DNA from 3 places in the Micromonospora sp. NPDC049274 genome. Region 3 is predicted to be linked to each of the others. Evidence: riboswitches for the same ligand, from Rfam matches in the RefSeq annotation. Region 3 holds a riboswitch; each other region holds the start of a gene.
What was found. A riboswitch is a leader RNA that binds a small molecule or an ion and turns the genes downstream of it on or off. The one in region 3 is predicted to bind cobalamin.

Region 1 (12,901 bases), on a different contig from region 3:
ATCCGCCGGTAGACGCCGTACACGGTGTTGCCGTCGATCCGGGCCGCGTCGACGATCTCGGCCGGGATGGTCTTGTAGTAGCTGGTCATCAAAAAGACCGTGAAGGGCAGGAACTGCGCGACGTACGCGAGGATCAGACCCGGGTACGTGTCGACGAGGCCGCTGTCCGCCATGACCCGGGCCAGCGGCACCATGATGACCTGGAAGGGGATGAAGAGCGCCGCGAGGCAGCCGATGAACAGCGCGTTCGAGCCCCGGAAGCGCAGTTGACTCAGCGCGAAGCCGGCCATCGACCCGAACAGCAGCAGCAGGAACACCGAGCACGCCACCACGACGATCGAGTTGGTCGCGTAGCGGCCCATGCCGACGCTTGTCCACGCGGTGGTGATGTTCTCGAAGCGCAGCGAGTCCGCCAGTGAGAACCGGTCGAGAATGTACTCGCGGCGGGTCTTCATGGCGACGTTCGCGGTGAACAGCAGCGGGTAGATCGTCGCGAGCGCGAGGAGCCCCATCGGGATCACGAGCAGCCATCTGCCCAGTCGGACGCGGGACATCAGTCTTCCCTCCCCGCTCGGCGGAGCAGCTTGAGTTGCAACAGCCCGACGACGAGCATGATGACGAAGAGGACGGTGGACGCGGCCGACGCGAGCGCAGGCCGGTTCATCTGCCCCTGCTGGATCCAGATGTAGTACTCCGGCAGGTACGTCGAGCCCTCCGGGCCGCCACTGGTCATGACGTAGAGCAGGCCGAACATGGACGTCAGCATCCCGATCATCGTGGTCACGAAGACGAACTGGATGGTGCGGGTGAGGCTGGGGATGATCACGTGCCAGATGACCTGGGACAGGGATGCCCCATCCACCCGAGCGGCGTCCAGCAGCGCGGAGTCCAGGGTCGCGAAGCCCGCGAGGAACACGACCAGGGCCATACCGAAGGTCGCCCACACGTGCACGCCGACGACAGCGAACATGGCCACGTCCGGGTCACCGAGCCAGTCCACGGGGCCGATGCCGACCGCGCCGAGAATGCTGTTGACCGGGCCGTCGAACGAGAGCAGCAGGTTGAAGATCGCGCCGACGATGACCGGGGACAGCACGGCCGGGAAGAAGTAGACGCTGCGGTAGAACCGGTGGCCGGGGACGCGCAGGTAGATGAAGGTGGCGAGCAGACCCGGGATGGCCACCGCCACCGGCAGGAGCAGCACCAGCAGCCCCACGTTGCGCAGTGCGCCCTGGAACAGCGGGTCCTGCAACAGGTCGACGTAGTTGTCGAAGCCGACCACCGCCCCGTCGCGGTCGCCGTCGCCGGTGAAGGAGAAGTTGACGCCGAGCAGCAGCGGGTACAGCCGCAGCAGCACGAGGATCAGGACGGCCGGAGCGACCAGCACGAAGGGCGCGAGCATCTCGGCGCGACGGCCGCCGGCGACGCGCCGGGGAACGGCACGGCGGCCTGACGGCTGTGGTACGGGCGGGACCCCGCCGGCCCGCCCGGCCGAAGCCGAGCGGACCGACGGGAGCGAGTTACCGATCGACACGATCAGCCCGCCGTGTCCGCGGCGGCCATCTGCTTCACGACCTCGTCGACGCTGATCGAACCGCTGAGCAGCTGCTGGGAGAGCCTGCCCATCAGGTCGAGCGCCTTCGAGGAGAGCGCCACGTGCGGCGCCGGCTTGCCGGTCTTGAGCGCGCCGACGATCGTGGTGACTGCCGGCCCGGACTGCGACACGTCGATGGTCGTGTCGGCGGTGATCGCGCCGGCGTTGGCGTAGAACGCCTTCAGGGCGTCGGTGGAGGTCAGCGAGCGCACCAGGTCGGCGGCCACCTTCGGGTCCTTGGTCCACTTGGCGACCGCGTAACCGATACCGCCGTCGTACGGCAGGCTCGGGGTGGCGCCACTGGTCACCGTCGGGGCCATCATGACGCCGAGCTTCTCCGGCGTGATGAACTCGTTGAAGTCCTTCCAGTGCCCGATGTCGGACATCAGACCGATGATGTGGGCGGCCTTACCAGACTGGAAGACGGCGAAGGCGTCGTTGAACATCGCGGTGGAGTTGGCCCCGTCGTTGTTCAGCTTGGCGGTGCCGGTCTCCTTCCACAGCTCGAAGATCTTCTTCACGTTCGGCGACTTCCAGTCGCGCTTGCCGGCGATCCAGTTGTCGTACTCCTGCGGGGTGAGGACGCCCGACGCCATGGCCGACAGGAAGAACTGGATGCCGATGCCCTCCTTGTTGCCCTGGGCGAAGCACTTGGCGCCTGTCTTCTGGGTGATGGTGGCGCAGTTGGCGACGAACTCCTCCCACGTCGTGGCCGGCTTCGCCGGGTCGAGGCCGGCCCGCTCGTAGAGCGCCTTGTTGTAGTAGATCGGGTGGCCCTGCAGGGTCACCGGAGCGGCGTAGGTCTTGCCGCCCTTGGCGAACGCCTCCCAGCCGGCCAGCCGCTGCCGGTCCTCGCCCACGTACTCGTCGAGCGGCTGGAGCGAGTCAACCCGGTCGCGGATCTGGCCGCCGCCGTTGAACAGGATGACGTCGGGACCCTTGCCCGACTGGATGGCCGCACCCAGCAACGTGTAGTACTGATCGAACGGCTGGGCCACAAATTCGACCTCGACGTCCTTATGCTTCTTGGCGAAGTCCGCCTTGGCCTTCTCCACGTACTGCGCGGAGCTGGCCTCGCCGGACTTCCAGTCCCACACGACCAGCTTCTTGGCCGAGCCTCCGGACGACGAACCCGAACCTGTCGCGCTACCACAGCCAGCCAGGGCCAGCCCTGCAACGAGGACCGCGGCCCACACTGCTCGTTGCTTCATCGTTGCTCACCTTCATATGGGGAGTGGCCGAGAACCGGCCGTCGATGCAAGATTGACGAGAACGTAACTCGTATGACGTCTGACGTCAACGGTTGCCCTTACACTGGGGCGGACTCGTGGGCCCGCTCCCGCGGCTACGCGGAGGTGAACGTGACGACATCGAACCAGTCGACCGTCAACGGCACGACGGCACCGGCCTGGGCCCGTCGCCCGACCAACCTGGCTCAGGCGATCACGGCCGAGCTGGTGACCCGGATCGTGCAGGGAGTGCACCCCTCGGGCACACCGCTACCCCCCGAGCCGGTGCTCTGCGAGACCTTCTCGGTGAGCCGGACGGTCATCCGCGAAGCGGTGAAGATCCTGCAGGAGAAGGGGCTCGTCCAGGTCCGCCAGGGCAGCGGCACAATGGTCACCTCGCCCTCGGCGTGGGACATGCTCGACGAGCTCGTCCTCGCGGCCACCATCGCCGTGGACGACACCCTGGCGATCCTCGACGATCTGGTGGTCACCCGGCGGGTGCTGGAGTCCGACATGGCGAACGTGGCCGCCCGACTCGCCGACCAGGAGACCATCGACCGGCTGCGCGCTCTGGTAAACCGGATGGACGAGCTGGTGGACGACCACGTCACCTACCACGAGCACGACCGCGCCTTCCACGACACGGTGATGCAGGCGTCCGGAAACCGCATCGCCCGGGGCGTCGTCCGGTCCCTGGAGAGCCAGGTCGTCAACACCGCGCGCTACATGGGCAAGACCGAACGAGCCCTGTGCGTGGCATCGAACCAGGGGCACCGGCGCATCTTCGAGCGCATCGCCGCCCACGACCCCGACGGCGCGGCCCAGGCGATGTTCACGCACATCACCGAGGCGTGGCTCGTCCGGCGCAGCGGGCCGGGCAGCCCGACGCGGCTGCAGCGCTGACAATCCGGCGCCGAGGCGCTCACGACCTGGCCACGTGCCGCGCGCAACCCGGAGCCAACCGGCCCGCGACGACGACGTGGAAATCCAGATCCGTCCATCGCTTGAGAATGTTAGCGATAACAGACTACCCTCAGGCCGCAGAGGCGAAGGGCACGCTTCACCACTCCACTCGATCCGCCGAGGTCGATGGAGTCGCGCACGACCAACGCCCGCTGGTGGGTGTCCGGGCCTCCCTCAGGGACGTTGACCACCGCCGCTGACGACGGCGGGCCGCCGCGCGTGGGAGCCATGGTGGACGACCGGTCCCGCCTGCCGTTCTCGCCGCACGGCCACCATCGAGGCCCGAAGCGACACGCGGCGCCCCACCGGCGAGACCGACGGACCGTGCCCTCCCGTCGTGACCCACCCTGGAGGTACCGATGCACCCCGCACCGCCACCGCTCACGAGGAACCGGCTCCGACGCGGCGCCGCCTGGCTCGTGAGCCTGCTGCTCATCTCGACGCTGACTCCGGCCACGGCCGCCCACGCGGACAACCCCATCGTCCAGCACATCTACACCGCCGACCCGGCTCCCCTGGTGCACGACGGGCGGGTCTACCTCTACACAGGCCACGACGAGGACGGCTCCACGTACTTCACCATGAAGGACTGGCGGGTGTGGTCGTCGGCCGACATGGTCAACTGGACCGACCACGGCTCGCCCCTGAGCCTCAACACCTTCAGCTGGGCGAGCGCCAACGCGTGGGCCGGCCAGGTCATCGCCCGCAACGGCAAGTTCTACTGGTACGTGCCGGTGACCGCCCGGGCGACCAACTCGATGGCCATCGGCGTCGCGGTCGCCGACAGCCCCACCGGGCCGTTCCGGGACGCCATCGGCCGGCCACTGGTGGGCAACGGCGAGATCGACCCCACCGTCTTCATCGACGACGACGGCCAGGCATACCTGTACTGGGGCAACCCGAACCTGTGGTACGTCCGGCTGAACGCGGACATGATCTCCTACAGCGGCAGCGCCACAAAGATCCCGCTCACCACCGCCGGGTTCGGCACCCGGACGGGGAACGCGAGCCGGCCGACCCTCTACGAAGAAGGCCCGTGGGTCTACAAGCGCAACGGCATCTACTACAACGTGTTCGCGGCGGAGTGCTGCTCTGAGTTCATCGGTTACTCGACAGCGACCGGCCCGACCGGACCGTGGACCTACCGAGGGACGATCATGCCCCGCCAGGGGGCCAGCTTCACCAACCACCCCGGGGTCATCGACTTCAACGGCGGCTCGTACTTCTTCTACCACAACGGAGCGTTGCCCGGCGGCAGCGGCTACACCCGCTCGGTGGCAGTGGAGAAGTTCACCTACAACACCAACGGCACCATCCCGACGATCACCATGACCACGACGGGCGCGCCCCAGATCGGCACCCTGAACCCGTACGGGCGGCAGGAGGCCGAGACCATCGCCTGGGGCTCCGGCATCGAGACCGAGCCGGCCAGCGAGGGCGGGATGAACGTCGGGTGGATCGAGAACGGGGACTACATCAAGGTCAAGGGCGTGGGGTTCGGTACGGGCGCGACGTCCTTCTCGGCCCGGGTCGCCTCGGCCACGTCCGGCGGCACGATCGAACTGCGCCTCGGTAGCCCCACCGGCACCCGGGTGGGCAGCTGCTCGGTGCCGGGCACCGGCGGGTGGCAGACCTGGCAGACCGTCTCCTGCCCGGTCAGCGGCGCGACCGGCACCCAGGATCTCTACCTGCGCTTCACCGGCGGCAGCGGCAACCTGTTCAACCTCAACTGGTGGCAGTTCCAGGCCGGCGGCACCACGACGCCCACCCCGACCCCCACCGCGACGTCGTCGCCCACCCCGACACCGACGCCCACTCCGACGACGACCCCGACGTCCACTCCCACCCCGACGCCGACGGTCCCGGCTGGGCAGTCCTGCGCGGTGATCAACACCGTGGTCAACACCTGGCAGGGCGGATTCGAGGGGCGACTGACGGTCACCAACTCCGGGGCCTCCTCGCTGAGCGGGTGGCGGGTCACCTTCACCCTCCCCAGCGGCCAGACGGTGTCGCAGGTCTGGAACGGCGCCCTCACCCAGACGGGCAGCCAGGTGACAGTCGCGAACGCCGCCTACAACGGGCAGCTCGCGCCGGGCACGTCGACCACCGCGGGCTACCTGAGCACGAGCGCCACCAGCACGCCTCCGACCATCAGCCCGACCTGCTCCCCCGCCTGACAGTCACCCACCCCCAAGAACACCCCCGCCCCACCCCCACCTCGCCCGCCGCCGACGTTGATCATGCAGTTGGTGCCCCTGACACGCCGATAGGGAGCAACAACTTCCTGGTCGACGGGGTGGGGAGGGGGTGGGGTGGGGGTCCTAGAAGTCGTCGTCGAAGGCCACCGACCCGGTCACACCCACCTGGTACGCCGACACCCGCCGCTCGAAGAAGTTGGACAGCTCCTGCACGTCCTGCAACTCCATGAAGGCGAACGGGTTGGCCGACCCGTAGTGCCCGGCGATGCCGAGCTGGGCGAGACGGCGGTCGGCGACGTGCTGGAGATACTCCCGCATGTCCGCGAGAGTGAGACCGGGCACGCCCTGACCCACCAGGTCCTCGGCGAACTGGACCTCACACTCGACCGCTTCGATGAGCATCTGGCGGACCTGGTCGGCGAGATCGTCATCGAACAGGTCGGGCTCCTCGGCGCGCACCGTGTCCACCACGTCGAACGCGAACGCCATGTGCATCGACTCGTCGCGGAAGACCCAGTTGGTGCCGGAGGCCAGGCCGTGCAGCAGGCCACGGGAGCGCAGGAAGTACACGTACGCGAACGCGCCGTAGAAGAACAATCCCTCGATGCAGGCGGCGAAGCAGATGAGGTTGAGCAGGAACGCGCGCCGGTCGTCGCGGGTCCGCAGCTCCCGCAACTCCCCCAGCGAGTCGATCCAGCGGAAGCAGAACTCGGCCTTGCGGCGGATCGAGGGGATGTTCTCGATCGCGGCGAAGGCGGCGAACCGCTCGGTCTCGTCCGGCACGTACGTGTCGAGCAGGTTGAGGTAGAACTGGACGTGCACGGCCTCCTCGAACAGCTGCCGGGACAGGTAGAGGCGACCCTCGGGGCTGTTGACGTGCTGGTACAGGTTGAGCACCAGGTTGTTGGCGACGATCGTGTCGCCGGTGGCGAAGAACGCCACGAGGCGGCTGACCAGATGCCGCTCGGCCGGCGACAGCCGGTCCAGGTCGGCGAGGTCGGCGTGCAGATCGACCTCCTCGACCGTCCAGGTGTTGCGGATCGCGGCACGGAACCGGTCGAAGAAGTGCGGGTAGCGCATCGGGCGGAGAGTGAGATCCATCCCCGGATCGAGCAGCATGTGCGTGGTCCTCGTGTCGGTGGTGGCGTCGGGAGAGGTCACTGGCACGCCTCGCACGACTCGGGGTTCTCCAGCGAGCAGGCCAGCGCATCGGCGTCGGCGGCAACCGCGACGGCGACTGGTGCGACGGCGCTGACGGTGGCCTGCTGGATCCGCGTGGCGGGGCGTGAGCGCAGGTAGTAGGTGGTCTTCAAACCGGTCTTCCAGGCGTACAGGTACATCGAGGAGAGCTTGCCGATGGTGGGCGAGGCCAGGAACAGGTTCAGCGACTGGGACTGGTCGATGAACGGCGCGCGGGCGGCGGCCAGGTCGATCAGCGATCGCTGCGGCAGCTCCCACGCGGTGCGGAACAGCTCCCGCACGTCCGCCGGCAGCTCCGTGACTGTCTGCACCGACCCCTCCGCGCGGCGGATCGCCGAACGGATCTGCTCGGTCCACAGGCCACGCGCCTTCAGCTCGCCGACCAGGGCCGTGTTGACCTGGAGGAACTCCCCGGACAGGGTCTCGCGCTTGAACAGGTTGGACACCTGCGGCTCGACGCACTCGTAACAGCCGGCGATCGAGGCGATGGTCGCGGTCGGCGCGACCGCCACCAGCAGCGAGTTGCGCAGCCCGTACGCCCCGACCCGCTGGCGCAGCGCGGCCCAGCGCGCGGTCTGCGTACCCTCGACGCCCCACAGGTCGGGCTGGAGCTGGCCCCGCGCGGCCCGGGTCTGCCCGAACGCCGGGTGCGCGCCGAAGTCGCGCGCCAGGTCGGCGGAGGTCTCCAGCGCGGTCAGGTACAGCTCCTCGCTGATCCGCGTGGACAGCTCCCGCGCGGCCGGCGAGTCGAAAGGCATCCGCAGCGCGAAGAACACGTCCTGCAGGCCCATCAGCCCGAGCCCGACCGGCCGCCAGCGAGGGTTGCTCGCCGCAGCCTGCGGTGTCGGGTAGTAGTTGATGTCGATGACCCGGTCGAGGAACGTCACAGCCGTCCGGACCGTGGCGCGCAGTTGTTCCCAGTCGATGCCGCCGTCGGTCAGGTGGGCGGCCACGTTCACCGAGCCGAGGTTGCACACCGCGGTCTCGGCGTCGCTGGACACCTCGACGATCTCGGTGCACAGGTTGGACAGGTGCACCACGTTGCCGGGCTCGGCCGTCTGGTTGCACAGCCGGTTGGCCGCGTCCTTGAAGGTCATCCAACCGTTGCCGGTCTGGGCCAGGGTCCGCATCATCTTCCCGTACAGCTCCCGCGCCGGCACCTGCCGCACGTAGCGGCCCTGCGCCTCGGCCGCCCGGTACGCGGCGTCGAACCGCTCCCCCCACAGGTCGGGCAGCTCGGGCACCTCGTCCGGGTCGAACAGCGACCACACCTCGTCGGCCTCGACCCGGCGCATGAACTCGTCCGGGATCCAGTTGGCCAGGTTCAGGTTGTGGGTACGCCTGGCGTCCTCGCCGGTGTTGTCCCGCAGCTGGAGGAACTCCTCGATGTCCGGGTGCCACGGCTCCAGGTAGACGCAGGCCGCGCCCTTGCGTCGACCGCCCTGGTTGACCGCCGCGACGCTCGCGTCAAGGGTGCGCAGCCACGGCACGATCCCGTTGGACTGGCCGTTGGTGCCGCGGATCAGCGCACCCCGGGACCGGACCCGGGAGTACGCGATGCCGATGCCACCGGCGAACTTGGACAGGTTGGCGACCTGGGCGTAGCGCGCGTAGATCGAGTCCAGCTCGTCGCGCGGCGAGTCGACGAGGTAGCACGAGGACATCTGCGTGTGCCGGGTGCCGGAGTTGAACAGCGTCGGTGAGCTGGGCAGGTAGGCCAGGCTGGACATGAGTCGGTAGAAGTCCACGGCCTCGTCCGGCGTACGGGACAGGCCGCAGGCCACCCGCAGCAGCCAGTACTGCGGGGTCTCCAGCACCAGCCGGGTGGTGGGATGGCGCAGCAGGTACCGGTCGTAGACCGTGCGCAGGCCGAAGTACTCGAAGCGACGGTCACCGTCGGCGTCGACAGCGTCGTCGAACGTGCCGGCGTGCGCGGCGACGAACGCGGCGGTCTCGTCTCCGATCAGGCCCTCGGCGTGGCCGGCCCGGATCGCCGCGCTGAACGAGGTGACGCCCTGCCGGCGTACCTCTCGCTCGACGTGGCTGGCCAGCAGCCGGGCGGCGAGGCGCGAGTACTGCGGCTCCGTACCGATCATCTCGGCAGCGGTCTGGATGGTCAGCCGGTCCAGCTCGGCCGTCGTCGCGCCGTCGTACAGGCCACTGATCGTGCGGGTCGCCACCCGCAGCGGGTCGACGTCGGGCAGGTCGTCGGCCCAGCGCTCGACCGTGGCGACGAGCTTGCGCACGTCCACCGGCTCCCTGGCGCCGTCGCGGGTCTGCACCCGCGTCGGTGTACGCCGGAGGGCCGTGTCGCCGTCGGCCGGGGTCACCTCGGTAACTGTCACCACTCACTCCTCGCGAGTTTGAGGACCTGATGGCCCTCGGCACGAGGCGACCGACACCGGCGGACGCCACGCCGACGGCGGCGTGGATCCGAAAGGCGTCGGCCGTCCCACGCGGCCTCGGACCGCCGCCCACCCGGATGCGGGTACGCGGCGCGCTGGCAGGTCTTCGGACTCGCGGGCACGACCGGGGTCGCCCGGTCTCCTACTGGCCGTCGCTTCCCAGGCCAGATGGCGGCCCAGTGCTGATGACGGCTGTCGTTCCCACTCACCGCTGCGGGGCAGTCCCGGAATTCCACCGGGTTCCCTCTTGCCTCGGCCACCCTGGGATGAGTGGCCGAACCAGCTGCGATCGACACCATATATAGGGGCGGGAGGGTTTGTCACACCCCACATGTCGGGTCCGGGCGTGTCGCGGCCGCCGGCGACGGCCCTCGTCGATCCGGTCGACGCCCGCGGGCGAGCGGCCGTGGCGCGGCGTCGCGATCGGACTTCGCCGCCGGCTTGACCGAGGAGAACCGGCACCGATACGGTCGACCCACATCTGCGGCGACGCGAGGGAAGCCGGTGAGAATCCGGCGCGGTCGCGCCACTGTGAGCGGTCCCCGACCCAGGGGGCCGCGAGCCAGGACGCTCGGTCGTCCGCAGCCTTGCGATGGGGACGCGTCATCCCCGAGGAGGTTCGTGCACACATGTCCAGTTCCACGTCCAGCCAGCCGCTGGTGCACCCCGCTGTCCCGACCCGTCTCCTGTGGACGGTCCTGGCCACCGTCGCCGTGCTCACCCTGCTGGCCTATCTCGTCGCCTTCGACCAGGGCGCGGTCTCGCGCAGCGGGATGTTCCTGCACGAGCTGATGCACGACGGCAGGCACCTGCTCGGTGTCCCGTGCCACTGACCGGCACCGCACCCACCTTCGTCACGGTTCTCCTGCGCGGGCTGCTCGCCGGCCTGGTGGCCGGCCTGCTCGCCGGAACGTTCGCCTACGTCGTCGGCGAACCCCACATCGAGGCGGCCATCGCCATCGAGGAGGCGGCGACACACGCCGAACCCGCCACCGGTGGGCACCAGCACGACGAGGATGCCCTGGTCAGCAGGAACGGCCAGCGCGGCGGGCTGTTCCTGGCCACCGCACTGTTCGGCGTCGCGATGGGTGGCCTGCTGGCCGCGGCGTACGTCCTGCTGACCCGGCGGCGACGGACCCCTGACGACGGACGGTCCGGGCTGCTCCTGGCCGGCGGCGCGCTGCTCGGCGCGGTGATCGTTCCGTTCCTCAAGTACCCGCCGAACCCCCCGGCCGTCGGCGACCCGGCCACCATCAACCAGCGCACGGTCACCTACCTGCTGCTGGTGGTCCTCGGGCTGGTGGCGGTCTGGTCCGGTTCGCTGGGCTACCGGTCGGTCGGCGCACAGGCGCCGGTGTGGCTGCGCGCCAGCGCGGCGGTCGGCGGTTTCCTGCTGGTCACCGGCGTGGCCTACGTGGTGCTGCCGTCGTTCCAGGAGGTCCCGGGTGACTTCCCCGCCACGCTGCTGTGGAGCTTCCGGCTCGCCTCCCTCGGCACCCAGGTGGTGCTGTGGACCGGGATCGGCCTGCTCTTCGCAGCCCTGATGCACCGGCAGCGCGCGGTCGCCGACGCACAGCCGGCCGGGTGAGCGCCACCAGCCTGCGGCTGGTCGCCCACGGTCACACCGCCGCCCTGCGGCGAGCCCGCTTCGGCGGGGACGACGGACTGGACGAGGGCGGCCGGCGCGCCGCCCTCGCCCTGTCCGGGCTGGGCCGGTGGGCGCCGTCGAGCGACACCGACGCCTGCCTGTCCAGCCCCGCGGCGGCGGCCGTCCAGACCGCGTACGCCCTCGGCCTCGCGCCCGCCGTCGAGACGGCGCTTGTCGACTGCGACTTCGGCGACTGGACCGGCCGGTCACTGGAAGAGGTCGCCGCCGCGCAACCCGACGCCCTGCACGAGTGGATGTCCACCCCGGACGCCGCGCCGCACGGGGGCGAATCCGTGGCCGACCTGCGCGAGCGCGTCGGCCGGTGGCTCGACGAACAGCGCGGCGTCGGCCGACGGATCACGGCCGTCACCCACCCGCTCGTGATCAGGGTGGCGGTCGTGCACGCCCTGGGGCTGCCGCTGGCGACGTACCGGCAGCTGGACGTCGAGCCGTTGGCGATCGTCCGGCTCACCGACCACGGCCGACGGTGGCAGCTCCGGCTCACCTCGCGCCGGTGACGGTGAACGGTTCGGATACCGGCGTTGCCGACGTGGCACCGGACAGCGTCGCACTGGTCGCGCCCGGCTGCCGAATCCGGATTGATCGCAGGGAAACACGGTGACCACTGCGTCCCGCGTGGGCACCATGGGCGTACGGCGCTCAGCGACCGCCCGCGGCCAACTCGGCCAGCATCCCCTCACAACTGCGGACGACCACCTCCGCGCCCCGGCGCTGAGCCAGCGGGAGCAGCGGATCCTCGGCCCGGTCCCGCCACCGCCACTGCGCGTCGGCGGCGACCTCCCAGAGCCGCTGCACGGTCGCCTCGTGCTCGACGCCGAGCCGTGCGGCCAGACCCACCCCGTCACCACCGACGAGGCGCTGCGCCTCGGCGGCCAACTCGGCGTCGAAACCGAGGCGGGCGTTGCGCAGCGCCACCAGCAGGCGCAGCTCCCGGAACTCGTGTGCGCCCGCCAGGATCTGCTCGATCGCGCCGACCAACTCGTCGGCGCCGCGCACCGGCTCGGCCCGCACCAGGGCCTCCACGGCCGCCAGCGCCGAGCGTGCCTTGAGCGTGTCGCGACGATCGACGAAACATCGGGTCATCGACTCCCGCAGCTCGGTGAGCCCACTGCGTCGGATCAGCTCGGCCGACAGGGTCACCCGGGTATCGAACCCGCTGCGGACCAGGGTCGTCGCGAGCCGGATCCCGAAGAGTCCGAACCGGTCCAGCAGACCGGCGCGCACCTCCGAATCCAGGTGCACCGGAAGCTCGCCACGGACGAAGCGGTCGGCGGAGAGCAGGTGGGCCTCCAACTCGACGCGGGACGCCCCGGCCAGCGTCGCGAGCGCGGCGAAGTCGGATTCGCTCAGCATCCGGCCCGCGAGACCGATCGCCCCGCTGCACGCCACCACGTTCACGGCCAGCGCGCCCACCCGGGGGTCGCGGTGGTGCCGGCGGGCCAGCTGGCGGGCGGTGAGCAGCCCGTCGATCCGGCCGCCGCCCACCTCGTCCGCGCGGGACAACACCATGATCACGTTCACCGGGGCGGTCTGCCCGACGACACTGTCCCGCGCGGACTCCAACACCCGCAGGTCACTGTCGCGGCCGTCGCGGGTCAGAAACAGCACCGCGTCGGAGTCCCGCAGGACGCGATCCAGCACCG
Region 2 (12,901 bases), on a different contig from region 3:
GCAGTCGCAGCGGTCCGGCCAGCCGTCCCCGCAACGCCTGGTGCGGCGCGGCGGCGCGGATCGTGGCCGGCAGGTGCAACGCGGCGACCCGCCCGGCCGGCGCCCGGGCGCCGGTGGTGCGCCCCCGACCGGTGCGGGCCCGCGAACGCCGGCCGGGCACGCCGTCACCGACGCCGGGCGCGGTGAGCAGCCGGGCCCGCAACCCACCCCGGGGTACGGCCGCCGGCTGGGACGCCCCGCCGCGGGTCGGGTCGTCAGCGGCCGCCGATTCCCGGCCTCCGCGCCGGCGCGAGTTCTGACCGTCGTCACCCCGGTCACCCGCCTGGGGCCGCGACCAGCCATCGTCGTCGCCCGGCTGGCGCTGCGGCCACCCGTCGTCGCCTCGGTCGCCCGACTGGCGCTGCGGCCACCCGTCGGGGCCGTCGGTGCGTCCGTCCGGGCCACTGCCGTCGCGTGCCGCCGAGTGCCCGGCCGACCCGGGTGCACCCTGCTCGGCCCCGTCGCCGCTGCCGTCGCCCTGGGGGCCGCCACCACTCGGGCCGCCACCGTTCGGGCCGCCACCGTTCGGGCCGCCACCGTTCGGGCCGCCATCGCCGGCCGGGCCACCGTTCGGGCCGCCACCGCCGGCCGGGCCACCGCCCTGGGGACCCCCGTCGTCCGGGCCACGGTCCTGGGGGCCGTCGTCGTCCGGGTCGTCGGGGTGCGCGTCCTGGGCGCGCTGCAACGCCTCGTCGAGGCGCTTTTCGTCCAGGCCCGGGGTGTCGAACGGGTCGCGGCGTCGGCGGTGCGGCAGGGCGAGGCGGGCGGCGACCCGGACGTCGTCGATGGTGACCCGGTCCCGGCCGTGCCAGGCGGCGTGGGCGAGAGCGGTCCGGGCGGTGACGATGTCGGCGCGCATGCCGTCCACGTCGAACGCCGCGCACACCTCGGCGATCTGGCGCAGGGCGGCGTCGGGCAGGCGTACTCCGGGAAGCCGGTCGCGGGCGGCGGCCACCTGCGCGGCGATCTCCGCGTCGGCGTCGGCCCAGCGGGCGGCGAAACCGACCGGGTCCGCGTCGGCGGCGAGCCGGCGGCGCACCACCTCGACCCGGACGGCCGGGTCCCGGCTGGCGCCTACCTCGACGGTGAGCCCGAACCGGTCGAGCAACTGCGGGCGCAGCTCCCCCTCCTCCGGGTTCATGGTGCCGACCAGCAGGAACCGAGCGGCGTGGCTGACCGAGACGCCCTCGCGCTCGACGTGGCTGCGGCCCATCGCCGCCGCGTCGAGCAGCAGGTCGACGAGGTGGTCGTGCAGCAGGTTGACCTCGTCGACGTAGAGCACCCCCCGGTGGGCGGCGGCGAGCAGACCCGGCTCGAACGCGCGTACGCCCTCGCCGAGGGCCTTCTCCAGGTCGAGCGAGCCGACGACCCGGTCCTCGGCGGCGCCGACCGGCAACTCCACCAGCCGGGCGGGACGCGTCTCGGCGGCGGCGTCGGCCGGATGAGGGCCGTCCGGGCAGCCCGGGTCCGGCTCGACCGGGTCGCAGCCGAAGCGGCAACCGGCGACCCGGCGCACCGGGGGCAGCAGCGCGGCGAGCGCTCGCACGGCCGTGGACTTGGCGGTCCCCTTCTCGCCCCGCACGAGGACTCCGCCGATCGCCGGGGACACCGCGTTGAGCAGCAGCGCCAACCGCATGTCGGCCATGCCGAGCACCGCGCTGAACGGATAGATCGTCACTGTGCTTCCTTCGTTCGCGACTGCGGGGCTCGCAAAACCGGCTCACTCCTCGCGCTCATGCCCGGTCCTCCAGGTCGCCCTCGCTGGCCAGGTACGTGTCGCGCAGCCGGTCCAGGGTGGCCGGCTCCGGTTTGGCCCACAGCCCCCGGTCGGCGGCCTCCAACAACCGCTCGGTGATGCCCCGCAACGCCCACGGGTTGGACTGCTCCAGGAACTCCCGGGTCGTGTCGTCGAACAGGTACGCGGCGGCCAGGTGCTCGTACATCCAGTCGTCGACCACGCCGGCGGTGGCGTCGTAGCCGAACAGGTAGTCCACGGTGGCGGCCAGCTCGAAAGCGCCCTTGTAGCCGTGCCGGCGCATCGCGGCGATCCACTTCGGGTTTACCACCCGGGCCCGGAACACCCGCCGGGTCTCCTCACCCAGGGTGCGGGTACGCACGTCGTGCGGCATGGCCGAGTCACCCACGTACGCCTGCGGTGACGTGCCCGTGAGGTGGCGGACCATCGCCACCATCCCACCGTGGTACTGGAAGTAGTCGTCGGAGTCGACGATGTCGTGCTCGCGGGTGTCCTGGTTCTTCACGGCCACCGCGATGCGGGCGAAGGAGCGTTCCATGTCGGCGCGTGCCTCCCGCCCGTCCAGGCCCCGGCCGTACGCGTAACCGCCCCATACCGCGTACACCTCGGCCAGGTCGGCGTCGCTGCGCCACGTCCGGGCGTCGATCAGCGGCAGCAGGCCCGCGCCGTACGCCCCGGGCTTCGAGCCGAAGATCCGGGCGGTCGCGCGCCGCTCGTCCCCGTGCTCGGCGAGGTCGGCGGCGACGTGCGCCCGCAGGTAGTTGTCCTCGTCCGGCTCGTCCAGCGCGGCGACGCGGCGGACGGCGTCGTCGAGCAGCGCCACGACGTGCGGGAACGCGTCACGGAAGAAGCCGGAGATGCGCACTGTCACGTCGACGCGCGGGCGGCCCAACTCGACGGTCGGCACCACCTCGACGCCTGTGACCCGCCGGGACCGTTCGTCCCAGACCGGGCGGCAGCCCAACAGCGCGAGCACCTCGGCGATGTCGTCGCCCTGGGTCCGCATCGCGCTGGTGCCCCACACGGTCAACCCCACCGAGCGGGGGTACGTGCCGGTGTCGGCGAGGTGCCGGGCCAGCAGCGAGTCCGCGAGGGCCACACCGACGTCCCACGCGTTGCGGCTGGGGATGGCCTTCGGGTCGACGGAGTAGAAGTTGCGGCCGGTGGGCAGCACGTTTACCAGGCCCCGGGTGGGTGAGCCGGACGGGCCGGGCGGCACGAACCGGCCGTCGAGCGCGCCGAGGGTGTTGGTCAGCTCGTCGGTGGTGCGCGCCAGCCGGGGCACCAGTTCGGTGGCCGCGAAGCGCAGCACGGCGGCGGCGTCCGGGATCGACTGCCCGGTCACCTCCACGACCACCGCGTCGACGGCCTCGGCGTCCCAGTCCAGGGTCTCCATTCCGGTGACCAGCCGTCGCGCGAGGGCCTCGATCAGGTCGACCGCGTCGGCGGCGGTGCCGGCCGGCCCGTCCACCGCGTCGGTAAGCGCGACCGGCAGGGCGATCCGCTGCCCCGGCGACGCGAGCAGCTCCTGCTCGTCGAGGCCGTACGCGGCGGCGAGGGCCTGCCGCAGGCCGGGCAGGGCGTGCTTGCCGCCCCAGATCTGCGGGGCACGCAGCACGGCGAGCACCAGGTTGACCCGGGGCTCGCCGGTCGGCGCGTCGGCGAGGATGTGCAGCCCGTCGCGGATCTGCACGTCCTTGACCTCGCACAGGTACCCGTCGAGGTGCAGCACGAAGTCGTCGAAGTCGTCGGCGTCGGGCATCGCCTCGGCGTGCAGGTCGTGATGCAGCTCGGCGGCGCGGACGAGGTCCCAGATCTGCGCCCGCACGGTGGGCACCTTGGCCGGGTCGAGCGCCTGCACTGTCGCGTACTCGTCGAGCAGTTGCTCCAGTTTGGCCAGGTCGCCGTAGGTCTCGGCGCGGGCCATCGGCGGCACCAGGTGGTCGATGACCACGGCGTGCGCGCGGCGCTTGGCCTGGGTGCCCTCGCCGGGGTCGTTGACGATGAACGGGTAGACGAGCGGCAGGTCGGCGAGGACCGCGTCGGGCGCGCAGTCGGCGGCCAGGCCGAGGCCCTTGCCCGGCAGCCACTCCAGGGTGCCGTGCTTGCCCAGGTGCACCACGGCGTCCGCGCCGAACCCACCGTCCGCGACCGGCGCGGCCAGCCAGCGGTACGCGGCCAGGTAGTGGTGGCTCGGCGGCAGGTCCGGGTCGTGGTAGATGGCGATCGGGTTCTCCCCGAAGCCGCGGGGTGGCTGGATCAACAGCACCACGTTGCCGAAGCGCAGCCCGGCCAGCACGATGTCGCCGCCCTCGGTGTACAGCTCGCCGGGCGGCTCACCCCAGTGCTCCCGCATCCGCTCGCGCAGCTCGGCCGGGACCTGGTCGAACCACCGCCGGTAGGTCTGCCCCGGTATCCGGGCCTCGGCGGCGGCCAGCTGCTCCGGAGTGAGCCACTCCACGTCGTGACCGCCGGCGGCGATCAGCGCGTGGATCAGCGCGTCGCCGTCCTCGGGTGGCGGCGCGTCACCCAGGTCGTAACCCGCCTCGGCGAGCGCGGCGAACAGCCGGACCGCCGAGACCGGGGTGTCCAGCCCGACGGCGTTGCCCACCCGGGAGTGCTTGGTGGGGTACGAGCTGAGGACGACGGCGACCCGCTTGTCGGCGTTGGGCACGTACCGCAGCCGGGCGTGGCGCACCGCGATGCCGGCCACCCGGGCGGCCCGCTCGGCGTCGGCGGCGTACACCGAGAGACCGTCGGCGTCGATCCGCTTGAACGAGAACGGCACGGTGACGATCCGGCCGTCGAACTCGGGAATCGCCACCTGCATGGCCGCGTCCAACGGGGACAGCCCGGCGTCGCTGCCGGCCCACTGTTCACGGGTGCTGGTGAGGCAGAGCGCCTGGATGACGGGCACGTCCAGGGCGGCGAGCGCGCCGACGTCCCAGGCGTCCTCGTCGCCGCCCCCGGAGGCGTCCGCGGCGACCGCACCGCCGGCCGCGAGCACGGTGACCAGCAGCGCGTCACAGCGGGCGAACAGCCCCAGCGGGCCGGCGCCGGTGGTCAGGCCGCGCAGCGAGCCACAGAAGATCGGCAGCGGGTTGCCCCCGGCCTCCCGCACGGCGTCGGCCAGCACGTCGACGAACGCGGTGTTGCCGGCGAGGGCGTGCGCCCGGTAGAAGACGATCCCCACGGTGGGCCGGTCCGGGTCGGCCGGGTGCTCGCCGTGCACCCCGTACGCCGGGGTGGGCGCGGGCGGAGCGAACCCCTCCCCCGTGAGCAGCACCGTGTCGCCGAGGAACCGGGCCAGGTGCCCGAGGTTGTCCGGCCCGCCCTCCACCAGGTACGCCAGCGCCTGGGTGACCACCCCGGACGGCACCGTGGAGACGGCCATCAGCTCCGCGTCGGGCACCGCCTCGCCGCCGAGCACGACAGTCGGCACGCCGGTGGCGAGCACCGCGGCGAGGCCGTCCGGCCACGCCTGCCGACCCCCGAGCAGGCGTACGACGGCCAGGTCGACCCCGTCGAGCAGGGCGGGCACCTCGTCGGCGGCGACCCGTGCGGGGTTGGCGAGCCGGTAGTCGGCGTCACTGGCGCGGGCGGCCAGCAGGTCGGTGTCGGCGGTGGAGAGCAGCAGAACGCGCACGGCAGGCTCCGGACGGTAACGCCGGCACGCTCGCGGGAGCGGCCTGGCGACGGATGGGCGCAGGGTTCAGCGGAGGCCGCGATCGGGCCCGCTCACCGGCGTACGGCCGGGGACGACGGGCGGCGCGGTCCGGAACTCAGCAGTGAACGGAGTCGATGCCGATCGCGGCGACGACACGGCCGCGGTGCGGGGAACGGCACGCGCCGTCGATGATGGAGACGCCAAGCGTCATCGGGTCCTCCTCGGGTGTCCACGCCCTGGGGTACGTCCCGACGGCCGAAGTATCCTGGCTTCCGGATCGACGCTCTCCCCCGGCCTTCCAACCGCAGACACACGGCCGTGACTCGCGAGGGGGGATCGCTCCCCGGTGACAGTGGCGGGACCGCGTCGGATTCGCACCGACTTCCTTCACTGCCGTCAGGCCGCGAATGCTGCCACACGGCAGCGCCGCCGGTCAACGCAGGTCGCGGCACCGCCGGCCGCGCTCACCTGCTCCGGAGCGGCGGCGCGACGAGTCTCACGTCACGAGTCTCACGCCGTCCCACGTCGTCCCACGTCGCCCCACGTCGTCTCACGCCGTCCCACGTCGTCCCACGCCGTCTCACGCCGTCCCACGTCATGAGCGCACGTCTGCGGCAGGCGCACACGCCGCCACTCGCCGACCCTGCGGATGCCGACGTCGCGAGGCCGCCGGTCGCAGGGCCGGCCAGCCGGTCGCAGGGCCAGCCGGTCGCAGGGCGCTCCCGCCAGCGGGAGGGTGAGGGTACGTGGGCCCTTTGGAGCTGATGTCGTGGGCGACATCGCTCTGACTCTCGCTCCCTGACCGCCGTTCGGTGCCGCGAGCCCCGATCGCCCTGCCTCCCGCTTCCCGGCTCCCGCCCACTGCCGCGAGCCCACCCGCTTCGTGACCCGTCCACCGCGCCAGCCCCGTCCACCGCACCCGACCCGTCCAACGCATCCGACCGGTCCACCGCACCTGGGCTTTCCTGAGCCGCGCGCCAGTCGGTCGGTTCGCTCCCACGGCGATGTCGTCAACCGCATCAGCTCCAAAGGCATCGACCACCACCCGCGAAGGGCCGAGCGGCGCTCGCCTCCGCGCAGAACAACCGACTCTGGGCGGCACCCCGATCAGCGGGCGTGACGGCTGATCGGGGCCAGCGGGCGTCGCCGCTCCAACGGCCAACGGGCGTCGCCGCTCCGGCGATCAGCGGGCGTGACGCTCCGGGTGCGCCCGGTTCCAAGTGCGCATCCGTTCCGGGTAGCCGGTGCGGGCCGCCTCGTACAGCGGAACCGCGTGCTTGCGCGCGATGGCGCCTGCGGCGCGGGGTGTGCCGGTGCGGCGGCGGATCCATTCGCCGTCGTGGGCGATCGCCACCACCGTGGTGTCGGTCGCGGTGGTCTCCGGTTCCAGGTAGAACTCCACTCCCCGACGGCTGGCGACGAATGCCTCCAGCGCGGCGAGGTCGTCCCGGGTGGCCTCGCGGTCCAGCTTCGTCGGGGTCGCCTCGGCGCCCCGTGACCGCCTGTTGAACCAGCTCATGCCCAGCCCTCTCTCCTCGGACGCCTCTCCAGTTCAGCACCGATTCCTGGCAATGGGCTGCGCGCCGGGTGGGAGAAATCTGGATCGCCGGGCCGCAGGGAAAGCGGGCCACAGGGACACGCGGCGCGCGGGAGGGGCGACACACCTCCCGCCATATCCAACATATACCGCATGGGGGGACTTGCGGCAAGGCCCCAGGTGTACCGCAGAATTGCCCGTCCAAGGCCAGGACCTGCGGAAACGGGAGCCAGCACATGCACAAGTCGTCGGCGGCGGACGCCGTGTTCGACCTTCCCGACAACCTCGCCGCCAAGGCCGATCCGGCGCTGATCGCCCGTGACGAGCAGCACTTCGCCGCCATCGCGGCGAGCCTGGAGCAGTCGATCGCGGACCTGTCCGACCGCCTCGACGCCGAGCGCCGGGCACCCGCCGGCAAGGGCCGCCAGGCGGTCGCCCGGGACGAGGAGGTCCGGCGGCTGACCGGTCGCCTGCGGGCCCTGCGCCGCTTCGGCCTGGACCTGTGCCTCGGACGCATCGTCAGCGCCGACGACCCCGAGCCCGTCTACATCGGGCGATTCGGCCTCACCGACGGGGGCGGTCGTCGGCTGCTGCTCGACTGGCGCTCCCCGGCCGCCGAGCCGTTCTTCGGGGCTACCCACGCCAACCCGATGGGCCTGGCCAGCCGCCGCCGGTACCGCTGGACCCTCGGCCGGATCCGCGACTACTGGGACGAGGTGTTCACCCCGGACGGGTTCGAGGGGCACGCGGCGCTCGACGACCAGTCCGCGTTCATCGCCAGCCTCGGCGGCAACCGGTCGGCCCGGATGCGCGACGTGCTCGGCACCATCCAGGCCGACCAGGACGCCATCATCCGGGCCGGATCGCGGGGCGCCCTCGTCGTCGACGGCGGTCCGGGCACCGGCAAGACAGTCGTGGCCCTGCATCGCACCGCGTACCTGCTCTACTCCGACCCGCGCCTCGGCCAGCGCCGCGGCGGGGTGCTGTTCGTCGGGCCGCACCAGCCCTACCTGGCGTACGTCGCCGACGTCCTGCCCAGCCTCGGCGAGGAGGACGTGCAGACCTGCACCCTGCGCGACCTGGTCCCCGAGGGTGCCGCGGCGACCGTGGAGGCCGACCCGGAGGTGGCCCGCCTGAAGTCCTCCGCCGACCTGGTGCGGGCGATCGAGGCGGCCGTGCGGTTCTACGAGGAGCCGCCGACCACGCCGACGACGGTCACGGCCGGCGACACCGACCTGCGGCTGAGCGCGGACGACTGGGCTCAGGCGTTCGAGGCGCCCGGACCCGGTACCCCGCACAACGAGGCGCGGGAGGAGATCTGGGCGGAGCTGCTGGCGATCCTGCTCGGGAAGTACGACGGCGACGAGTCGGACGAGCTGGTACGCCTGTCGCTGCTGCGCAACCGCGACCTGCGTACGGCGTTCCACAACGCCTGGCCGCTGCTCGATGCGACCGACATCGTCGCGGACCTGTGGTCGGTGCCCGCCTATCTACGCCGGTGCGCTCCCTGGCTCGGCCCCGACGACATCCGTCGGCTGCGGCGCGCGGACGCCCGCGCCTGGACGGTGTCCGACCTGCCGCTACTCGACGCGGCACGGCAGCGGCTCGGCGACCCGGAGGCGTCCCGGCGTGCCCGCCGCCACGAGGCCACCATCGCCGCCGAACGCGCGCGCATGGCCACTGTCGTCGACGAGTTGATCGAGGCGCACGCCTACGACGACGGTGAGGGCGTGCTGTCGAGCCTGCGTCAACTGGATCTGCAGGACGCGCTCGTCGACGAGGCAGTCCTGCCCCGCGCCGACCCGGATCTGCTGGCCGGCCCGTTCGCGCACGTCGTCGTGGACGAGGCGCAGGAGCTGACCGACGCGCAGTGGCAGATGCTGCTGTCGCGCTGCCCGTCGCGCAGCTTCACCATCGTCGGGGACCGCGCCCAGGCCCGGCACGGGTTCACGGAGTCGTGGCAGGAACGACTGGGGCGCATCGGGCTCGACCGGGTCACCATGACCTCGCTGAGCATCAACTACCGGACGCCGCAGGAGGTCATGGCGCAGGCCGAACCGGTCATCCGGGCCGTCCTCCCGGACGCGAACGTGCCGACGTCGATCCGCGCCAACGGCATCCCGGTTGCCCACGGATCGGTCCACGACCTGGACGCGATCGTCGACGGCTGGCTCGCGGAGCACGCCGACGGGATCGCCTGCGTCATCGGAGAGCCCACGTACCGACCGACGACTGATCGCGTCCGGTCGCTGACCCCGGAGCTGTCCAAGGGGCTGGAGTTCGACCTGGTAGTCCTCGTCAACCCGCAGACGTTCGGCGAGGGCATCCAGGGGGCTGTCGACAGGTACGTCGCGATGACCCGCGCGACCCAGCGACTCGTCGTCCTCGCCAACTCCTGACCTCGTAGGCTGCGGGACGTGTCGAATGACGTGCGGGAGGCGGCGGCGCACGACAACGCGCACTGGTGCGCCGCCGTGTGCGCCAGCCACGGGCTGACCGGCCGGATCGACGCCGACGCGTGGTCGGTGCCCCGCCGCTCCCCACAGTGGTATCCCGACGCCGTCACCCTGCGCCCCGGCGTCGACCCCGCAGCGCTGCTGGCGCGGATCGACGCCGGGGCCGGCGCATCGGTGAAGGACAGCTTCGCCGACCTCGACCTATCGGCGTACGGATTCCGGGTGCTCTTCGAGGCGCAGTGGATCCACCGCCCGCCCACCGACCCGCCGGCCAGCCCGCCGCTCACTCCGGTCACCAGCCCGGAAGGGCTGGCGGCCTGGGCTGGCGCGCACGGCGGCGGAGAGCTGTTCCGCCCGGAGCTGCTGGCCGACCCGCGCATCCGCGTGCTGGCCCGCCACGACGAGTCGGGCGCGGTCGTCGGCGGGGCGGTGGTCAGCGGCGACGACCCGTCCGGCGTCTCCAATGTGTTCGCCACCACCGGCGACCCCGCCTCGATCTGGCGTGGGGTCGTCGCCACCCGGCCCGGCGTCACAGTGGTCGGCTACGAGACCGCCCCCGACCTACCACCCGCCCGACGAGCCGGCTTCCGTCCCGCGGGCCCCCTCCGGGTCTGGCTCCGGTGATCATGAAGTTATGGGCGCGACACGCCGGCATCGACGACAATAACTTCATGATCACCGGGGGCAGGGCTCAGGCCAGGTGGGTTAGGTCTTCGGGGGTCAGGCGCAGGGCGGCGGTCCTTATGTTCTCCTCCAGGTGGGCCTTGTCGCCCGTGCCGGGGATCGCGAGGACGTGCGGGCCCTGGTGCAGCGTCCAGGCCAGGCGTACCTGCTGGGGGGTGACGCCGTGGGCCCGGGCGACCACCTCGACGGCCGCGCCCTGCGCGGCGCTCGCGCCCGCCTCCCGATTGGTGCCGGCCAGCGCGAAGAAGGGCACGTAGGCGATACCCCGCTCGCCGCAGGCGCGCACGAACGCGTCCTGCTCCCGGTACGCGTCCACGCCGTAGTTGTTCTGTACGCAGACCACGGGCGCGATGCCCGCCACCTCGTCCAGCTGCTCGGGCCGGACGTTGGACAGCCCGAGGTGCCGGATCAGGCCGGCGGCGCGCAGCTCGGCGAGAGCGCCGAACCGCTCGGCCAGCGGCACCGGGCCGGGTCCCCGGCCCAGGCGCAGGTTCACCACGTCCAACTCGTCGCGGCCGAGGCGGCGCAGGTTCTCCTCGACCTGGGCGCGGAGCTGTTCCCCGGTGACCGCCTCGGTGAATCCGGTCACCGGGTCGTAGCCGAAGCCGACCTTGGTGGCGATGACCAGGTCCTCGGGGTACGGGGCGAGCGCCGCCCGGATCAGCTCGGTGGCGTAGCGGGCGGGGCCGGTGCCCACCCGCAGGGTGCCGCCGGGTGAGACGTAGAAGGCGGCCGTGTCGATGTGGTTGACGCCCAGTTCCACGGCACGGCGCAGCACCGCGATCGCCCGTTCGCGGTCGGGGTTCGCGGTGATCCGCATCGAGCCGAAGCCCATCCGATGCACGGTGCGGTCGCCCAGGGTCCAGCTGCCCGCCGCGGCGGCGGTGATCTCGTCGGTTGGCATCGGGCGACCGTAGCCAGCGCGGGCACGCGGCGCACTCGGCCGCGCACCCGATACCGCCGAACCCCGATCCGGGCTAGTTTTACTGTGCTGCCGGAGCCGACTCGTCGGCCGTTTCCCGCGCTGCCGGCGCCGGCTCGCCGGTCCGCGGCGGGCGCAGCGCCGGCACCAGCGCCAGCGTCGGCAGGAGCAGCAGCGGCACCACCAGCAGCGCCCGCAGGGTGCCGACCTGGTCACCGAGCAGGCCCAGCAGCGGCGGCCCGCCCAGGAAGGCCGTGTAACCGATCACCGCCACCACGCTGACCCGCACCGCCGCGTGCGCCTCCTCGTCGGCCGCCGCGCTCATGCCGACCGGGAAGCCCAGCGACGCGCCGAGGCCCCACAGCGCGACGCCGACGATGGCCACCGGTCCCGAGCCGGCCAGCACGGCCAGAGTGGCGCCGGCAGCGGCGAGCAGGAGGGTGCCGCTGAGCACCGGTACCCGACCCCAGCGGTCCAGCGCGACGGTGCCCGCGGTCCGTCCGAGGGTCATACCGACGACGAACACGCCGAAGACCGCCGCTCCGGCCGCCTCGCTCAGGTCCCGACCGTCGACGAAAGCGACAGCCAGCCAGTCGTTGGCGCTGCCCTCGGCGAACGCCGCCACCAGCACGAAAAGCCCGACGAGCAGGGTGCGCGGCTCACGCCAGGCGGCGAGCTGCGCGCGACGGCGGCCGGCCGGGCTGGTGTCCGCCGTCTGGTTGGCCGCGTCGACGGCCGGTTGGGGCAGGAACATCCGGGAGGCGAGCACGGTGCCGACGAGCACCACCACCGCGACGGCGGCGAGGTGCGCGCCGACCGGCACGTCCAGGCGAGCGGCCCCGGCGCCGAGGCCCGCGCCGGCCACCGAGCCGAGACTCCAGGCCGCGTGGAAACGGGGCATGACGGTACGCCCCAACCGCCGCTCCACAGTCGCGCCCTCGACGTTCATGGCCACGTCGCACGCGCCGGAGCCGTAGCCGAAGGCCACCAGCCCCAGCCCGACGACGACTGCCGACCCGGCGACCGTCGCGCCCAGACCGGCCACGACCAGGCCGACCGCGACCAGCACGGTGGCGATCGTCACGCTGCGGGCCGAGCCGAGGCGCTGGGCGAGCAGCCCGGAGGTCGGCATGGCGAGCAGCGCGCCCACGCTCATCGCCAGCAGCAGGAGCCCGAGGCGTCCGGCGGAGAGGTCCAGCGCCTCGCGGACGGCCGGCACCCGGGAGAACCAGCTGCCGACGGCCAGGCCGTTCAGGGTGAAGGTGACGGCGACGCCGTTGCGGGCGAGCCGGACGATGCGTGCCGGAACGGTGGTGTCCGGGGCGACGGCCGGGCTGGTGGGGGCGCTCACAGCTGTGGGTCCTCTTCCTCGGGGTGATCTCCTGGCACGATCGCACACCTGAGAGCGCTTCCACCACAAGCGGGCCGCCACCCCTTACCGGCGGCACGCAGGTCGGGGGATGATTCCGGGCAGGCGTACGCCCGCTCCGGGTGGGCGCCGTGGGGAGGGCACGATGACGGCAGCGGCATTCCGGCCGGCCACTCTGGATGACGTCGCCCGGGCCGCCGGGGTCTCCCGGTCCACCGCCTCGCGGGTGATCGCCGGGACGGGGTTCGCCTCACCGGCCGCCCGGGAGCGGGTGGTGACGGCCGCCGACCAGCTCGGTTACGTGCCCAACCCGGCCGCCCGGGCGCTGGTTCGCGGCGGCGGCGGCGTACGGCTGGTGGTGGCCGCCGCGGCGACAAGCGCGGCAGTGCTTGACGACCCGTACGTCCACCGGGTGGTCGGCTCGGCGGCCCGGGTGTGCGCGCCGGCCGGCGTCGGGGTGGCGCTGCACTG
Region 3 (5,690 bases):
CGAGGGACGGACTACCGCTGTGCACGACACCGCCACGATCGCCGGCCGAGCGCCGTCGGCGTCGCACCTGACCCTGTCGCAGATCATGGACCAGCACCACACCAACCTGATGGGTACGGTCCACGGTGGCCGCATCCTCAACCTCATCGACTCGGTTGCCGGAGTGGTCGCCGCCCGGCACTCCGACGGGCCGGCGGTCACCGCCGCGATCGACGAGACGGCGTTCCTGCGCGCAGTGCGGGTCGGCGACGTCGTGCACGTCGACGCCCGGATCACCTGGGCCGGCCGCAGCTCGATGGAGGTGGCCGTCAAGGTGACCGCCGACCGGTGGGACCGGGCGGTGCCGCCTACTGACGTGGCCACCGCCCACCTGGTCATGGTCGCCATCGACGACGACGGACAGCCGCGTACGGTTCCGCCGCTGCTGCCGGAGACCGACGGGGACCGGCGTCGCTACCGGGAGGCCGAGATCCGCCGCGAGCATCGGCTGGCCCTGCGGCGGGCGCTGCTCGACGGCGCCGAGGAGGGCTGAATCGTGCCCGGACTCTCCGTTGCGACGCTGGCCGGCTACCTCGCCGCGATCGTCGTCCTCATGGTCACGCCCGGCCCGGACATGAGCCGGAGCAGGGTGGCGGCTCGGCGCGGGCCTTCCTGCGTGGACTAGTGACCAATCTCCTCAATCCCAAGATGATCCTGTTCAGCGTGGCGTTCCTGCCTCAGTTCGTCGACCCGGCACGGGGCAATGCCACCGCCCAACTGGTGCTTCTCGGTGCGGTCTTCGTCGTGGTGCAACTCGCCGTCGACATCGCTCTGGGCGATGGTGCCGGGCGACTCGGCGCTCGCATGACTGACGGTCGCTTCTCGCTGCGCCTCAACAGGATCTGCGCGGCGGCGTTCGTCGCGCTCGGGGTACGCCTCGCGCTCGGGTCGTAGCGAGGCCCGGTGACCGTCGCCGTGGTCCGGCTCGCGAAGTGGACGTGGCGTGGTCATGCCTGGTAGGCAGGCGGGCGTGCGCATCGTCTCCCTGCTGCCGGCGGCCACGGACATCGTGGCCATGCTCGGCCTGACCGGGCATCTGGTCGGCCGCACGCACGAGTGTGACTGGCCGCCGGGGAACCTGGCCGGTGTGCCGGTGGTGACGGGGACGTCTCTGCCCGAGGCGTTGACGAGTCGGGAGATCTCGGCGGCGATCGCCGGCGACCCGCACCGAGGGTCGTCGTTGTACCAGCTCGATGTCACGATGCTGGAGGACGTGAAGCCGGATCTTATTCTGACCCAGGACCTGTGCGACGTGTGCGCGGTCTCCTATGCGCGGGTCAACGACGCGGTGCGGCTTATCGATCTCGATACCAGGGTGGTGTCCCTGGAGGCGAGGACGATCAACGGGATCCTGGACACGGTCGACGCCGTGGCCTCGTTGACCGACACCGGGGGCAGGGCGGCGCAGATCCGGGCGGACGCCGAGCGTCGACTCGCCGCGCTGCCCGGCCCGTCGCCCGACGCGCCGACGGTGCTGTTCGTCGAGTGGCTCGACCCTCTGATGCCGGGCGGGCACTGGGTGCCCGAGCAGATCGCCTTCGCGGGCGGCCGGTCGTTGCTTCGCGGTCCGGGGGCGCACAGCACCCCACACCTGTGGTCGGTGGTCGCCGACCTGGCCCCGGACGTGGTGGTGTTCGGGCCGTGTGGCTTTACGCCCGAACGGACCATCGGCGAGCTGTCCGTGGCGGCCGGGCAACCCGGTTGGGCCGACCTGCCCGCGGTTCGTCAGGGGCAGGTGTGGGTGGTCGACGGACCCGCCTACTTCAACCGCCCCGGTCCCAGGGTCGTCGACGGCGCGGAGATCCTCGCCGCCATCCTCGCCGACCGCCCGGATGCCCGCGCTCGGCGGGTTTCCGTCGACGCGGGTTGACCCGCCTGGCCGACACGGGCATCGGATGCGCGTTGTCGCACGCCGCGGTGGGGCGGCGTGCCGCCGCCCCACCGCGCGCTCAGGTAAGAGTGCTGCGGATCTCGGCGGCGCCGCTGACCAGACGGGTCAGGGCCTGTTCGACCTCCGGGTAGCCGCGGGTCTTCAGGCCGCAGTCGGGGTTGACCCAGAGCCGGTCGGCGGGCACCGCGGCGACGGCGCGGCGTAGCGCGTCGGTGACCTCCGCCTGTTCCGGTACGCGGGGGGAGTGGATGTCGTACACGCCGGGGCCAACTCCCCGGTGGTAGCCGGTGGTGCGCAGATCGTCGAGGATCTCCATCTTCGACCGGGACGCCTCGATGCTGGTGACGTCGGCGTCGAGGGCGTCGATCGCGGGCAGGACCTCGCCGAACTCGGAGTAGCACAGGTGGGTGTGGATCTGGGTGGCGTCGGCGACCCCGCTGGTGGCGAGCCGGAACGCCCGGACAGCCCAGTCCAGGTAGGCGCGCTGTTCGGCCCGGCGCAGCGGCAGTGTCTCCCGCAGCGCGGGTTCGTCGACCTGGATGATGCGGATGCCGGCGGCCTCCAGATCGCGGGCCTCGTCGCGTAGTGCGAGGGCGACCTGGTTGGCGGTGTCGGCGAGGGGTTGGTCGGTGCGGACGAACGACCAGGCCAGGATCGTCACCGGTCCGGTGAGCATGCCCTTGACCGGTCGGTTCGTCAGCGACTGCGCGTAGGTGGACCAGGCGACGGTCATCGGGCCGGTCCGGGTGACGTCGCCGTAGATGATCGGGGGGCGCACGCAGCGGGAGCCGTACGACTGCACCCAGCCGTTGACGGTGGCGGCGAACCCGTCGAGCTGTTCGCCGAAGTACTGCACCATGTCGTTGCGCTCCGGCTCGCCGTGCACCAGCACGTCCAGCCCGAGACGTTCCTGCACGGCGATGACGTGCGCGACCTCGGCGCGCATCCGCTCGGCGTAACCGGCGCCGTCGAGCCGCCCGGCCCGGTGCGCCGCCCGAGCCTGCCGCAGCTCAGAGGTCTGTGGGAACGACCCGATGGTGGTGGTGGGCATCGGCGGGAGGCCCAGTCGGGCCTGCTGCTTGGCGGCTCGCTCTTCGTAGGGTCCCCGGCGTACGTGTTCGGGCCGCAGCGCGTCCAGGCGGGCGCGGACCGCGTCGTTTCGCCAGGCTGCCGGTGCGGCGGGTGGGGGAGAGGGAAGCACGCCGACGCCGTCGCGCAGGGCGCGACCGAGAGCGACGACCTCGTCGACCTTCTGCCGGGCGAACGCCAGCCGGGCACGCAGGTCGACGTCGAGGTCGGGTTCGGCGGCCAGGTCCACCGGCACGTGCAGCAACGAGCACGACGTCGACACCGCGACGTGATCGGCCAGCCCGGTCAGCACCGCACCGGCCGCAGTGGCGGCGCGCAGGTCCGTACGCCAGATGTTGCGCCCGTCGACCAGCCCCGCGACGATCGTCTTGTTCCGCAGCGGCCCAGCGGCGGCGAGCCTTTTCAGGTTGCCCGGCCCGGCAACGAGGTCGATGCCCACCGCCTCGACCGGTGTGCCCAGCAACGCCGGCAGCGCGTCTCCGAGGTCACCGAAGTACGACGCGACGAACAACAGTGGCCGGTGTTCCACACCGCCGAGCCGGCGATACGCGGCGCGTAGCGCGGCGATCTCGTCCGAGGTTCGGTCGGCGGCGTACGCGGGCTCGTCGAGCTGGACCCAGGCGACCCCGGCGTCGGCCAGAGTGCCGAGGATGTCGGCGTAGACCGCGACGAGGTCATCGAGCCGGTCGAACGGTCGGAAGCCCTCCGGCGCGTCCTCGGTGGCCTTCGACAGCAGGAGGTAGGTCGCCGGTCCGACCAGCACCGGCCTGGTGGTGACGCCGAGCGCCTTTGCTTCGGCGTACTCCCGTACCGCCTTGTCGGGTCGAGCGGTGAACGGTGTGTCCGGGCCGACCTCCGGCACCAGGTAGTGGTAGTTGGTGTCGAACCACTTCGTCAGCTCCAGAGCCGGCTCGCGCTCGGTGCCGCGCGCCATGGCGAAGTAGGTGCCCAGGTCACCGAGGCCGAGGCGGCGGAACCGGTCGGGGATCGCGTCGACCAGGACCGTGGTGTCGAGTACCTGGTCGTAGAAGGAGAACGTGTTCGACGGGATCGCGTCCAGGCCGGCGTCGCGCAGTGCGCGCCACACGTCGGCGCGGAGGCCGGCGGCAGTCTCTTGAAGGGCGTTCGCGTCGATCCGGCCCGCCCAGTAGGACTCGACGGCGTGCTTGAGTTCCCGGTGCGGACCGATGCGGGGATAGCCGAGCACGGTGCTCAGCCCGAACGATGTGGTCACGAGACGGGTGTCCTTCCCTCGAGGTCGACCACCGACCACACGGGAAGAAACGGCAGGGCACCGGCCGACGACCGGGCCTCGCCCAGGCCCTCCCGAGAGGCCGGTGGCGGCGCACGCGGACGCGTACGCGGTGCGGGCAGGTCTTCGGACTCGCGGGCGCGACCGACATGACTCGGTCTCCTACTGGCCGTCGCTTCCCAGACGCTCACGCGTCCAGTGCGTATGACGGCTGTCGTTCCCACTCACCGCTGCGGGGCAGTCCCGGTCTCGCACCGGGTTCCCTCTTACGACGCCACACCATGACGGTGCGGCGAACCAGCACTGCCGACCATCGTACGGCCTGCGAGCTGATCCTCAGGGCCGCAGTCATCGGTAGGTTTCCCTGTCGTCCGCCCGCCACCGGGCCGGCCGGGAATCCGGGTGCCCGGACTCCCGGCCGAGGCCCGCTACGGCGGGGAGATGGACGGCGCCTGCCCGGAGCCGAAGCGCCATCCCTCGACAGTGCCCTGCGCGGGGTTGTAGCTGCTGGCCCCGAGGGTGCTGTAGGACCAGGTGCCGCCGGGTACGGCGTGCCAGTACGACCAGTACGCGCTGGCGGGCGGCGTGTTGACACACGGTTCGGCGGCGGGGAGGGGGTAACCGTTGATGCGGCAGACGAAAGCCAGCCCCCACCGTTGCGTACCGGTGACGGCGAAGCCGGCCCCCTGCAACGCGGCGAGGCCGGTCGGCGGGTCCCCGAGCCGGCAGCCGGTCTGCACCCCCAGGCCGAAGGCAGTGAGGTCGACCACCACAGTGACGCCCGCCCCCGGCGCACACGCTGCTGCGTGTGCGGCGCGGGGGATCGGATCGACCGCGACCAGGCCGGCGCCGGCGACAACGGCCGCGAAGAGTAGCGCGATCCGTCGGCGAGCCGTCACCCGCGGGGCGGTCACCACGGCGCACACGCCAGGACGGGCGCGGTCAGCTGGGCGCCGGCGGCCGACAGGGTCGCGTACCCGGTGCCCGCCATGCCGGGTACGGCCTGCGCGGTCGCCCGAACAGCGGTGCTCGCGTCGAACCCACCCGAGGTGTACGCGATGGCACCACGATTGGCGGATGCCCCCGTGCAGTTCACCTGCAGGCTGATCAGATGCTGGCGAGCGCGCAGCCACGGCAGCGATCGCCCGGCGGCGGACAGCGCCTGGGCGGCGAGTCCGGTGCTGTTCGCGTTGGGCACGCCGTTGGTGGAGAACGAGCCGTCGCTGTTCTGCACGGAAACAAGCCACTGCGCCGCCGAGGCCGCGACGAGTGGCCGGTCCGCCGCGAGCAGAGCCTGCACGGCCATCGCTGTCGCGTCGACGTCGCTGACGCAGGTCGCCTGCCCGAAGAGCAGCGGGAAACCGCCGTCGGCGCACCGGCTCGCGGCCAGGAACGTCACCGCCGCCGGTGGTGCGCCCC

Region 1: linked by a shared signal. The riboswitch ahead of AB0K10_RS24875 (ribonucleoside-diphosphate reductase subunit alpha) and the one ahead of metE (5-methyltetrahydropteroyltriglutamate--homocysteine S-methyltransferase) in region 3 are both predicted to bind cobalamin.
Region 2: linked by a shared signal. The riboswitch ahead of cobN (cobaltochelatase subunit CobN) and the one ahead of metE (5-methyltetrahydropteroyltriglutamate--homocysteine S-methyltransferase) in region 3 are both predicted to bind cobalamin.

The regions. Positions count from the first base shown of each region.
Region 1 covers NZ_JBFAQS010000015.1:40,326-53,226, forward strand. Annotated here, with positions in the region: gene AB0K10_RS24845 (carbohydrate ABC transporter permease) at 1-554, opposite strand, end outside; gene AB0K10_RS24850 (sugar ABC transporter permease) at 554-1,402, opposite strand; gene AB0K10_RS24855 (extracellular solute-binding protein) at 1,537-2,805, opposite strand; gene AB0K10_RS24860 (FadR/GntR family transcriptional regulator) at 2,956-3,726, shown strand; gene AB0K10_RS24865 (family 43 glycosylhydrolase) at 4,146-5,963, shown strand; gene AB0K10_RS24870 (ribonucleotide-diphosphate reductase subunit beta) at 6,108-7,103, opposite strand; gene AB0K10_RS24875 (ribonucleoside-diphosphate reductase subunit alpha) at 7,142-9,514, opposite strand; cobalamin riboswitch at 9,669-9,888, opposite strand; cobalamin riboswitch at 10,086-10,160, shown strand; gene AB0K10_RS24880 (CbtB domain-containing protein) at 10,219-10,422, shown strand; gene AB0K10_RS24885 (CbtA family protein) at 10,413-11,177, shown strand; gene AB0K10_RS24890 (histidine phosphatase family protein) at 11,174-11,755, shown strand; gene AB0K10_RS24895 (GTP-binding protein) at 11,898-12,901, opposite strand, start outside.
Region 2 covers NZ_JBFAQS010000004.1:19,413-32,313, forward strand. Annotated here, with positions in the region: partial or broken gene AB0K10_RS09070 (VWA domain-containing protein) at 1-1,776, opposite strand, end outside; gene cobN (cobaltochelatase subunit CobN) at 1,773-5,441, opposite strand; cobalamin riboswitch at 5,721-5,850, opposite strand; gene AB0K10_RS09080 (hypothetical protein) at 6,646-6,981, opposite strand; gene helR (RNA polymerase recycling motor ATPase HelR) at 7,236-9,398, shown strand; gene AB0K10_RS09090 (hypothetical protein) at 9,417-10,079, shown strand; gene AB0K10_RS09095 (aldo/keto reductase) at 10,147-11,043, opposite strand; gene AB0K10_RS09100 (MFS transporter) at 11,123-12,412, opposite strand; gene AB0K10_RS09105 (LacI family DNA-binding transcriptional regulator) at 12,576-12,901, shown strand, end outside.
Region 3 covers NZ_JBFAQS010000012.1:97,540-103,229, forward strand. Annotated here, with positions in the region: gene AB0K10_RS22385 (acyl-CoA thioesterase) at 20-532, shown strand; gene AB0K10_RS22390 (hypothetical protein) at 536-664, shown strand; gene AB0K10_RS22395 (LysE family transporter) at 688-933, shown strand; gene AB0K10_RS22400 (ABC transporter substrate-binding protein) at 1,010-1,909, shown strand; gene metE (5-methyltetrahydropteroyltriglutamate--homocysteine S-methyltransferase) at 1,989-4,253, opposite strand; cobalamin riboswitch at 4,371-4,588, opposite strand; gene AB0K10_RS22410 (hypothetical protein) at 4,700-5,188, opposite strand; gene AB0K10_RS22415 (prenyltransferase/squalene oxidase repeat-containing protein) at 5,182-5,690, opposite strand, start outside.